DNA from 3 places in the Pantoea sp. LMR881 genome. Region 1 is predicted to be linked to each of the others. Evidence: predicted binding sites of a transcription regulator. Region 1 holds the regulator's gene; each other region holds the start of a gene.

Region 1 (3,796 bases):
AAATGAGAATTTGTTGCCCTGGGGTTAAATCGCCATGTTTGTTAAGTCATTTTAAGACGAACCCCCCATCGCGGTTTTAACCGCGATAAAAGCATTAATAATTTGCAATAATTCCGCTGATATAAAGTGCTGAAATTGCTCATTTTCAGCTCAAATGTCAGCCATTAACAGATTAAAAGAAAAAGGACTTACTTTTTTAAAAAAAAACTGGACTAGAATGGCCCCGGCACTGATCCTTGATCAGATTTTTCCAACTCTGTCAGGCGTATTTCTAAGCTGACAGCTCAACCTGTAACCGGACTATGCGTTTACTGATTACGCTTTTCATCCTGGCATTTGCCCAGCTGTTCTTTAACGTGGCTTCTGCTTCACCGCAGGCACCGGTTAATGCCAGTTCGCATAAAGCGGAGACAAAAAGTGCACGTGAAGATGAACGACGCAAGCGACGTCCGGTAAAAGCATCGGTAAAAAAATCACGCCAGGCCACAACGCAGAAACTCAAACTAAAAAAGCAAAACACGTTGGGGTTGCACAACCGACGTCCGCTAAAAAACGCACGCCTAAAACAGCTAAAAAGCGTTACGGCCATCAGCGTTCATCTGACATTGTGGCGGCTAAAAGCAACGCTATCAGCACCATCAAAATGAGTAAGGCTCACCGGCAGCGTTATCAAAAAGCGCGTGAAACCGCGATGGCAAAGCTGATGGGGCAATTGGGTAAACCTTATCAGTGGGGCGGTACCTCGCCTCATACCGGTTTTGATTGCAGTGGATTAGTCTGGTACGCCTACAAAGATTTGCTGAAATTTAAAATCCCACGCACCGCCAATGAAATGTATCATTTGCGTGATGCAGCGCCGGTTAAACGCGAATCCCTGGAAAAAGGCGATTTGGTTTTTTCCGTATTAATGGCCGCGGCACCGCCGATCATGTGGGTGTTTACCTCGGAAATGGCAAATTTATTCAATCGCCACGGACCGGCAAAGATATTCAGATCAGCGCCCTTGGCGAGGATTACTGGCAACGACATTATATCGGTGCGCGGCGTATGATGACGCCAAAAACGATTCGTTAACGTCAGATCAAAAAAGCCGGGAACTGTCCCGGCTTTTTTATTAATGCAGAATCGCGGTAAAGCTAAACACCACAATCATCAGCAGCGCCGCGCCCGTGGTCGCCAGCGCCAGTTTCAGATCGGTACTCATCTCGTTCTCCTTAGTCACACAGTTTGTAGGGATAAGGCATTTTCCCATACGACCCGGTAAAAATCTCGTTTTATCCGCTCAGCCTTGTTAGAATCCAGCCTTTGTTGCGCAACGCGCGCAACGTCGGTTCCGTTCGCAGTCTTCTTTTGGCGTAATTAACCCGCCCAGACGCCTTTTTACCGGCAAAATTACTGCATATTTGCGGGCAAAACCCTTAGCAGACGCAAACGTTTAACATTATGCTTATCAGCGAGTTGCGATAAGTCCGGGAGTCCTTTTTCATGGCAACAATTAAAGATGTGGCGAAACGTGCTGGCGTTTCTACAACGACCGTCTCTCACGTCATCAATAAAACGCGTTTTGTGGCGGAAGAAACGCGCAATGCAGTCTGGCAAGCCATTCAGGAACTGCATTATTCACCCAGCGCGGTTGCCCGCAGTCTGAAGGTGAATCACACCAAAACGCTGGGATTACTGGCGACCTCCAGCGAAGCGCCTTATTTTGCTGAAATTATTGAAGCGGTGGAAAACCATTGTTTCGACAAGGGTTACACGCTGATTTTAGGTAACGCGCACAACGATCTACAAAAACAGCGTGCTTATCTCTCGATGATGGCGCAAAAGCGCGTCGACGGGCTGTTGGTGATGTGCTCAGAGTATCCTGATGATCTGCTAAAAATGCTGGAAGAGAACCGCAACATCCCTATGGTGGTGATGGACTGGGGCGAATCTCGCGCCGATTTTACCGATACCGTTCTGGATAACGCCTTTCAGGGTGGCTATCTTGCCGGCCGCTATCTGATAGAGCGCGGACATCGCGATATCGGTGCAATTCCTGGCCAGCTGGAACGTAACACCGGAGGCGGCCGCCATGCCGGTTTTTTGAAAGCGTTAGAAGAAGCAGGTATTCAGCCCCGCGCAGAGTGGATTGTACAGGGTGATTTTGAGCCAGACTCAGGTTATCAGGCAATGCAGCAAATTCTGTCGCAAAAACAGCGGCCTACTGCGGTATTTTGCGGCGGCGACATTATGGCGATGGGCGCGATCTGTGCGGCTGATGAGATGGGTTTGCGCGTACCACAGGATATTTCCGTCATTGGCTATGATAATGTGCGCAACGCACGCTATTTCACGCCGGCTCTCACCACGGTGCATCAGCCGAAAGCTCAGCTTGGCGAAAAGGCGCTGGAGATGCTGCTGGATCGTATTACCAGCAAGCGTGAAGAGTCACAAACTATTGAGGTCCATCCAACCTTAATTGAACGTCGCTCAGTGGGTTATGGCCCTTTCCGCGACTATCGCCGCTAAACTTCGCTTAACCACTCTTGATTAAGCGTTTGCGCATCACCCAGGTAATTGAGCAACCAGCCCAGCGCCGGTGATGCGCGATCTTCAGCCCAGCTGACGCAGCAAGGGCTTTCCGGAAAAGCGACTGGCAGCGTCAACTCCACTAACTCGCCTGCATCAAGCAGCGGATGTGCCAGATGGCCCGGCATCATTGCCACACACAATCCTCCCAGCACACAATCCAGCCCGGTTTGCCAGTCCGGCACCACCAGCCGACGCTGATTATCTAACGTCCAGGTCATGCGGCGTGGCAAAGCCCGTGAGGTATCTTCCAGCACCAGTGAAGGCCAGCGCCGTAGCGTGTCATCATCGAGCTGGCTTTCCTGTGTCAATGGATGGTTATGCCTCACCACGCAACGCCAGTTCAGCGCCCCCATATCCTGAAAGGCAAAACGCCCTCCCACCGGAATGGCCTGCGTTGCACCGATCGCCACATCGACACGCCCGTCAGCCAGCGCATCCCAGACACCATTAAAAACTTCATAGCTAATGTGTAATTCCATGTCCGGGAAGTGGCGATAAAAATCTTTACCAGCTGTCGCGTGCGTTCAGGTTTGACAATGCAGTCAACTGCAATGCTCAACTGACCGCGCCAGCCATTGGCCAGCTGCTGGCATTGCCGTCGGGTAGCCAGCATTTTTTTGATGACGCTCCGCCCTTCACGTACAAAATGCTCACCCGCCGGGGTTAAAACTACTTCACGATGCTGGCGTTCAAATAAGGGCACCGCCAGCCAGGTTTCAAGCTGACGCACGGTATAACTAATAGCAGAAGGCACACGATGCAGCTCCTGCGCAGCGGCGCTAAAACTTCCGCCTCTGGCCACGGCATCAACCACTTCTAACGCATATTCTGACCACATAATCTGCCTGCAAAAAATTTAACAGCAATCGGCAAATATTAGCGTTTCACAGCACGAAGTGCACCTTTTACACTCTGCCGCGTTCATTGCTTAAAAATGAGAACCTAATGTTAACCAATAAAACATTCATGCCTTATCTTGCCCTGCTCAGTATGTTGGGCTTTTTAGCCACAGACATGTACTTGCCTGCCTTTGGTGCGATGCAGCAAACCTTTAATACGACACCCGGCATCATCAGCGCCAGTATGAGTCTGTTCCTCGCGGGGTTTGCCTGTGCGCAACTTTTCTGGGGACCGCTGTCCGATCGTATCGGTCGTAAACCTGTACTGCTGGCGGGCCTGGGATTATTTGCTCTCGGTTGCGCCGGGATGTTATGGGTAAACA
Region 2 (3,796 bases), 1.0 Mb from region 1:
ACCTGACCATGCTGTTTGATGCCACCTGTCCGCTGGTAACCAAAGTGCATATGGAAGTTGCGCGCGCCAGTCGTAAAGGTGTGGAAGCGATTCTGATCGGTCATGCCGGTCATCCTGAAGTGGAAGGCACTATGGGGCAATACAATAACCCCAACGGTGGCATGTATCTGGTGGAGTCGCCGGAAGATGTCTTTAAGCTTCAGGTCAAAGATGAGAACAACCTCAGCTTTATGACGCAAACTACGCTGTCGGTGGATGATACCTCAGACATCATTGATGCGCTGCGCCAACGCTTTCCGGCAATTATTGGCCCGCGTAAAGATGACATCTGTTATGCGACCACTAACCGTCAGGAAGCGGTACGTACGCTGGCGCGTGACGCTGCCGTGGTGCTGGTGGTTGGCTCGAAAAACTCCTCTAACTCCAACCGTCTGGCTGAACTGGCGCAACGTGCGGGTAAACTTGCGAAGCTGATCGACTCCGCAGACGATATCCGGGAAGAGTGGGTTAAAGGCGTGGATTGCATTGGCGTCACGGCAGGTGCATCTGCCCCCGATATTCTGGTTCAGCAGGTTATTCAGCGTTTGCGCGAACTTGGCGGCGAAGCGGCAATTGAGCTGATTGGCCGTGAAGAAAATATTGTGTTTGAAGTCCCCAAAGAGCTGCGTGTCGATGTTCGCAACGTGCAGTAACAAAGAGTTCAGATGAATAAAAAGGCCGACACTGTTCGGCCTTTTTGTTGTTTAGCGTCAATGAACGTCAGACCAGACTGCTGAGATTGCTTTTACTGATAATCCATTGCGGCTGGCATAAAAATTCTTATTATCCCGGATTAAAAGTGGCGTGGCTGTTAACTCACCGTTAACCTGAACACGCTTTGCATGCATAGTTTTGTTTTAGGAATGAATAAATATGAAAAATATCCGCATCGCCATTGTGGGCGCACCGGGTCGTATGGGACGTAATCTTATTCAGGCAACTCAGCAGGCAGAAGGCGTGGAACTGGGAGCGGCGCTGGCGCGTCCGGGTTCATCGCTGGTTGGCAGTGATGCCGGGGAACTGGCAGGCACAGGTAAAGCAGGCGTTATCATCGCTGACGATCTGTTGAGCGTAATCAACGACTTTGATGTCCTCATCGACTTTACACGTCCCGAAGGCACGCTGGCGTATATGGCCATCTGCCGTGAGCATAAAAAAGCGATGGTGATTGGAACGACCGGTTTTGACGAAGCAGGTAAAGCGGCGATCCGTGCTGCTGCTGAGGAGATTGGCATTGTCTTCGCGGCTAACTTCAGCGTCGGGGTCAATCTGGTCCTGAAGCTACTGGAGAAAGCGGCGAAAGTCATGGGTGATTACGCCGACATTGAAATTGTCGAAGCGCACCACCGTCATAAAGTAGATGCGCCATCTGGCACTGCCCTGGCAATGGGGGAGGCGATTGCCGATGCCATGAACTGGAAACTGGATGAGCATGCTGTCTATGCGCGTGAAGGCCACACCGGTGAGCGCAAGGCACAGACTATTGGTTTTGCCACCGTCAGAGCAGGCGATATTGTCGGTGAGCATACTGCGATGTTTGCAGATATTGGCGAGCGTGTAGAGATTACCCACAAGGCTTCAAGCCGTATGACCTTTGCAAAAGGTGCAGTTAAGGCGGCATCTTGGTTAAAAGATAATAAATCTGGCCTTTTTGATATGCGTGATGTGCTGGATTTATCGATGTTGTGAGTGTTGTGAACCATCGTGATGTGGTTATTTCAATCATTAATCTATTGATTGATAAGGGGCAATATTTTTATTGCCCTAAATTTTATCTAAAATAGCCATTATTTTGATTTTATGGCCTGTGATCTGCATATTATGATCTTTACTTCGCATAAACCCACTGAAAAATGATAAATTTGACCAAATGGTCAAAATTAACGACCCGTTTCGCTAACTTCCTTGTTTATGCAGCCTGGCAAACGATTATTTCATCGAGTTTTTCGCTCTTTTTGCTGCTTATCCCTGTTTTAATCTCTATAAGCCCGAAAAATACAAAAAAATAGTGTTACAGGGTAGACAAGCTTCAAGGCGATCATTAGAATGCGCGCAATTTGCCAAAAATCGACAGTTCAGGCGGTTTTTGCCTTGATTCAGGCCAGTATTTTGAATTAATATGCAAATATTGTGACTGTTTATTCCCTGGAGGATGTTTTGATTAAGTCAGCACTCTTGGTTCTGGAAGACGGAACCCAATTCCACGGTCGGGCCATCGGGGCAACGGGGTCGGCAGTGGGGGAAGTCGTTTTCAACACGTCGATGACCGGTTATCAAGAAATCCTCACTGATCCTTCCTATTCTCGCCAAATCGTAACTCTCACTTATCCCCATATCGGCAATGTTGGCGCGAATGCCGCCGACGAAGAATCCAGCCAAATTCATGCTCAAGGCCTTGTTATCCGCGATCTGCCGCTGATCACCAGCAACTTCCGTAGTGAAGAGGGCTTATCAGCCTACCTGCAGCGCAATAATATTGTCGCCATTGCCGATATCGATACCCGCAAGCTCACCCGCTTGCTGCGTGAAAAAGGGGCGCAGAACGGCTGCATCATTGCGGGCGATAACCCTGATGCGGCGCTGGCCCTGCAAAAGGCACAGGCTTTTCCTGGCCTGAAAGGGATGGATTTAGCAAAAGAAGTGTCAACCACCGAAAGCTACGCCTGGCAACAGGGCAGCTGGACGCTGGAAGGTGCGCTGCCGGAGCAGAAAAAAGCGGAAGAACTGCCTTATCACGTTGTCGCTTATGATTACGGCGTGAAGCGTAACATCCTGCGCATGCTGGTGGATCGCGGTTGCCGCCTGACAGTAGTACCGGCGCAAACGCCAGCTGAAGAAGTACTGAAAATGAATCCGGATGGCATTTTCCTCTCTAACGGTCCTGGCGACCCGGAGCCGTGTGATTATGCGATCAGCGCAATTCAGGCTTTCCTGCAAACAGAGATCCCGGTGTTTGGTATTTGCCTCGGTCATCAGCTACTGGCGCTGGCAAGCGGTGCGAAAACCGTCAAGATGAAACTGGGTCACCACGGTGGCAACCATCCGGTTAAAGATTTTGATAACAATACTGTGATGATCACCGCACAGAACCATGGGTTCGCCGTTGATGACAGCAATTTACCCGCTAACTTGCGCGTCACGCATGTTTCTCTGTTTGACCAGACGGTTCAGGGTATTCATCGCACCGACAAACCGGCTTTCAGCTTCCAGGGACACCCCGAAGCGAGTCCGGGCCCGCACGATGCGGCGCCGCTGTTTGATCACTTTATTGAATTGATTGACGCATTCCGTTCGAAAGCGAAGTAATCAGGAGCTAATCATGCCAAAACGTACAGACATAAAATCCATCCTGATTCTTGGCGCCGGTCCGATTGTGATCGGCCAGGCCTGTGAATTTGACTACTCCGGTGCGCAGGCGTGTAAGGCGTTGCGTGAAGAGGGTTATCGCGTCATCCTGGTTAACTCTAACCCGGCAACCATTATGACCGATCCGGAAATGGCCGATGCGACCTATATCGAGCCCATTCACTGGGAAGTGGTGCGCAAAATCATTGAAAAAGAGCGCCCGGATGCGGTGCTGCCGACCATGGGCGGCCAGACGGCACTGAACTGTGCGCTGGAGCTGGAACGTCAGGGTGTGCTGGAAGAGTTCGGCGTAACCATGATTGGTGCAACCGCAGATGCCATCGACAAAGCTGAAGATCGCCAGCGTTTCGACAAAGCAATGAAAAGCATCGGGCTGGAAACTGCGCGTTCC
Region 3 (3,796 bases), 1.9 Mb from region 1:
TTGAAGCCTACGCCGCGTCACGAGCGCGCAGCGGGGTAACCAGCCTGATGGCGCTGCGCCCAGAGTCTGCCACACGTCTTTCAGGCGCAACGCGCAGCGAGGTGATGTTAGCTGACCTTCAACCCGGTGATATTATCGAAGTCGCCGCAGGAGGACGGCTGCCGGTTGATGGCCGCCTGATAAGTGACAGCGCCAGCTTTGATGAAAGTGCATTAACCGGCGAATCGCTGCCGGTCACGCGCGAAAGCGGTGAAAAAATCCTGGCAGGCGCAACCAGTATTGATCGCCTGATTACGCTGGAGGTGGTGTCTGAACCGGGTGAAAGCGCCATCGACCGCATTCTGCAACTGATTGAAGAGGCGGAAAGCCATCGCGCCCCGGTTGAACGTTTTATCGATACTTTTAGCCGGGTTTACACGCCAGCCATCATGCTGCTTTCGCTGCTGGTGATGGTGCTGCCGCCGCTGCTCGGCTTCGGTGCCTGGCTGGCGTGGATTTATAAGGGCCTGACGCTGTTACTAATTGGCTGTCCCTGTGCACTGGTGATCTCCACTCCCGCAGCGATTACTTCCGGGCTTGCCGCCGCCGCCCGGCAGGGCGCGTTAATTAAAGGCGGCGCGGCTCTGGAACGATTAAGCGCACTGAAAATGGTTGCGTTTGATAAAACCGGCACGCTTACTGCGGGTAAACCGCAGGTTACCCGCGTGCTGCGTTTTGCCGACAACAGCGAGGAGGAACTCCTGGTGCTCAGCGCCGCTGTAGAACAGGGGTCAACCCATCCTCTGGCCATTGCGATCGTTGCGGCCGCCCAGGCGCGTAACCTGCCGTTGCCCCAGGCACAGTCACAACAGGCGTTAGCGGGAAGCGGCATCAGCGCCTGGGTTGCAGGCCAGCAGGTGCAATTGCTGGCACCGGTTCGTGTCACAACGCTGAATGAAGCGCAACAAGCCCTGATCGCTGAGCAAGAAGCGCAGGGACAGACGCTGATCGTTTTATTACGCGATGACGTGCCGCTGGGCGCACTGGCGTTGCAGGATTCGCTACGTCACGATGCCATCGCTGCTGTTCAGGCATTGAAAAAACTGGGCATCAACAGCCTGATGTTAACCGGCGATAATCCCCGTGCGGCGGCATCTGTCGCCCAACAGCTGGATATCAGCTATCGCGCCAGCTTACTGCCTGGCGATAAAGTTGAAGTCATTCGCCAGCTTAGTCATCAACATCCGCTGGCGATGGTCGGCGACGGTATTAATGATGCGCCAGCCATGAAAGCAGCGACGCTGGGCATTGCAATGGGCAGCGGCACTGACGTGGCGCTGGAAGCGGCTGATGCCGCATTAACACGTAATCAGTTAAGCAATCTGGCACCGATGATTGCGCTGGCACGTCGCACGCGCAGCATTATTCGCCAGAACATCGCGCTGGCGTTAGGTCTCAAGGCGCTGTTTCTGGTGACAACCCTGCTGGGCATGACGGGATTATGGCTGGCGGTGCTGGCTGATTCAGGCGCCACCGCACTGGTCACAGCCAATGCTTTACGGTTGCTGCGGGCGCGTTCGGCATAAAACAGGCGGCGGCAGGCGGCCGCCGTTACCCTTCCAGCCCCTTTTAATCAGGTATTGATACGGCAGCGTTTCGGTTTGCTGGGCTAACAGACGATGCTCCATAAACCGGCAAAATCCAGGAATATCACGTGTTGTGGCGGGATCGTCGGCGATAATCAATAGCGTTTCGCCATTTTGTAGATTACGGACGGTTTTGCGCACCATCATCACAGGCTCCGGGCAGCGCAGGCCACGCGCATCAAGCTGATGGTCAGCCGAGGTGAAAACATCACTCATAATGGACTCGATTCTGGTTTGGGGCGCTTATTCTAACCCCTCAGTTAACTGACGCAAGGCGATAACGATTGCGTTAAAATTAACCATTGCATAAATAGCACAACGCGGTAATATGCCGCCGCTTTTTATCCATTAAACCGCAGACTATTGCCTGACAATATCCTGCAATGGGTTCCCTCACCCCAACATTAAAAGGCTTACTATGCTCGCATTCACGTCGCGTCAGCGCATGCACGCGCTGTTTTGGTTGTCGCTGTTTCACCTGCTGGTGATCACATCCAGTAACTATCTGGTGCAGTTGCCTGTTTCCATCTTTGGCTTCACGACCACCTGGGGCGCATTCAGCTTTCCGTTTATTTTCCTTGCTACCGATCTGACCGTGCGCATCTTTGGCGCACCGCTGGCCCGTCGCATTATTCTGGCGGTGATGATCCCTGCGCTTTTTGTTTCCTATGCTGTTTCCTGCCTGTTTTATCAGGGTGAATGGCAAGGCTGGCACGCGCTGCAAGAGGTTAATCTGTTTGTGGCCCGCATCGCCTGCGCCAGCTTTATGGCTTACGCGCTCGGTCAGATTCTTGATGTGCATGTGTTTAACCGCTTGCGTCGTTTACCGCAGTGGTGGATTGCGCCTGGCTGTGCGATGTTTCTTGGCAACATCAGCGATACGCTGGCCTTCTTTTTCATCGCGTTTTATAAAAGTCCCGATCCCTTCATGGCGCAGCACTGGATTGAAATTGCGCTGGTCGACTACAGCTTTAAAATTCTGATCTGCATGGTGTTTTTCCTGCCGGCTTATGGCGTTTTGCTCAATGCCACTTTGAAACGCCTCTCAGCACGTTCAACTCGCGCGCAGGTCAATTTCGGCTAAACGGAAATAGAGCCTTTTATCGTGACACGCTAAGCTTTGCTGACAATCATCAGGTTGCGTTTGCAACCTGATTCCTGTTGTATAAACGCCTGGCTGGATACTTAAAAGGGATTCTGATGCGCAACATCGTAAAATATGCGGGAATTGGTTTACTGGTTTTAGGCTTAGCCGCCTGTGATCAGAAGCAGGACGAAGCAGCAAATGACAATGGCGTCAGCGCCAGTCAGTCCACACAGACAGTGACGCTGATGGATGGAAAGCTGAGTTTCTCACTGCCGCCGGGCATGTCCGATAAGAGCGGCAAACTGGGTTCTCAGGCGACAAATATGCACGTGTACGCGGATGAAACCGGTGCGCGTGCCATTATCGTGATTGCCGGTGATCCAACCAACGATAGTCTGGATGTGCTGTCACAGCGCATGGAACAGCAGCAGCGTAACCGCGATCCGCAGTTACAGGTAGTTTCCAATAAAGCCGTGACGCTGAAAGACCAACCGGCACAGCAGCTGGATACGGTGATTTCAGCCAATAATCAGACATCGTGGTCATCAGTGATTTTGGCAAAAGTGGATGGCAAGTTACTGACGTTGCAGATCACGCTGCCGGGCGATAACCAGCAGCAAGCGCAAAGCGATGCCGATAATATCGTTAAGAGTATTACGCTGAAATAAGTCACGCAGGCGGTTTTCAGTGCGTCGATGCCCTCTCCCTTCGACAGGAAGAGGGCACAACGTCCAGAAAACTAAATGCCTGCCTTTTCCCGAATGTACTTACGCGCTTTAACTGCGTACTCAAACGGATTCGCCAGTGCCGGATCCTGTTCCGCTTCAACCACCATCCAGCCTTTATAGCCGTAATCATCGAGAATTTTGAACACCGGTTTGAAATCAATCACGCCGTCGCCGGGCACAGTGAAAGTGCCTTTCTTCACACCATCAAGAAATGAAAGCTTGTTTTGACGCACTTCCGCGACGACCTCATCGCGCACATCTTTCAGGTGTACATGGAAAATGCGCGGCAGGTATTTCTCCAACACCGCCAGCATCTTCGCCTGCGATCCTTCTGAATAGTAAATGTGGCCGGTATC

What was found. The regulator PurR, encoded in region 1, represses purine synthesis genes. The targets are predictions, from matches to a motif close to CANGCAAACGTTTGCNTG.
Region 2: carA (glutamine-hydrolyzing carbamoyl-phosphate synthase small subunit) is a predicted target of PurR. The motif match lies at 1,958-1,975, and genes of this name have one in related genera.
Region 3: tusA (sulfurtransferase TusA) is a predicted target of PurR. The motif match lies at 1,899-1,916, and genes of this name have one in related genera.

Annotation. Positions count from the first base shown of each region.
Region 1 is NZ_JAPVOK010000002.1:660,062-663,857, forward strand. It holds partial or broken gene O3W44_RS04885 (C40 family peptidase) at 303-1,074, shown strand; gene cydH (cytochrome bd-I oxidase subunit CydH) at 1,115-1,204, opposite strand; gene purR (HTH-type transcriptional repressor PurR) at 1,486-2,511, shown strand; partial or broken gene punR (DNA-binding transcriptional activator PunR) at 2,508-3,412, opposite strand; gene punC (purine nucleoside transporter PunC) at 3,520-3,796, shown strand, end outside.
Region 2 is NZ_JAPVOK010000002.1:1,703,954-1,707,749, reverse strand. It holds gene ispH (4-hydroxy-3-methylbut-2-enyl diphosphate reductase) at 1-692, shown strand, start outside; gene dapB (4-hydroxy-tetrahydrodipicolinate reductase) at 913-1,728, shown strand; gene carA (glutamine-hydrolyzing carbamoyl-phosphate synthase small subunit) at 2,197-3,345, shown strand; gene carB (carbamoyl-phosphate synthase large subunit) at 3,359-3,796, shown strand, end outside.
Region 3 is NZ_JAPVOK010000002.1:2,537,267-2,541,062, reverse strand. It holds gene O3W44_RS13720 (zinc/cadmium/mercury/lead-transporting ATPase) at 1-1,565, shown strand, start outside; gene tusA (sulfurtransferase TusA) at 1,536-1,841, opposite strand; gene O3W44_RS13710 (7-cyano-7-deazaguanine/7-aminomethyl-7-deazaguanine transporter) at 2,044-2,709, shown strand; gene O3W44_RS13705 (DcrB family lipoprotein) at 2,826-3,380, shown strand; gene iolE (myo-inosose-2 dehydratase) at 3,452-3,796, opposite strand, start outside.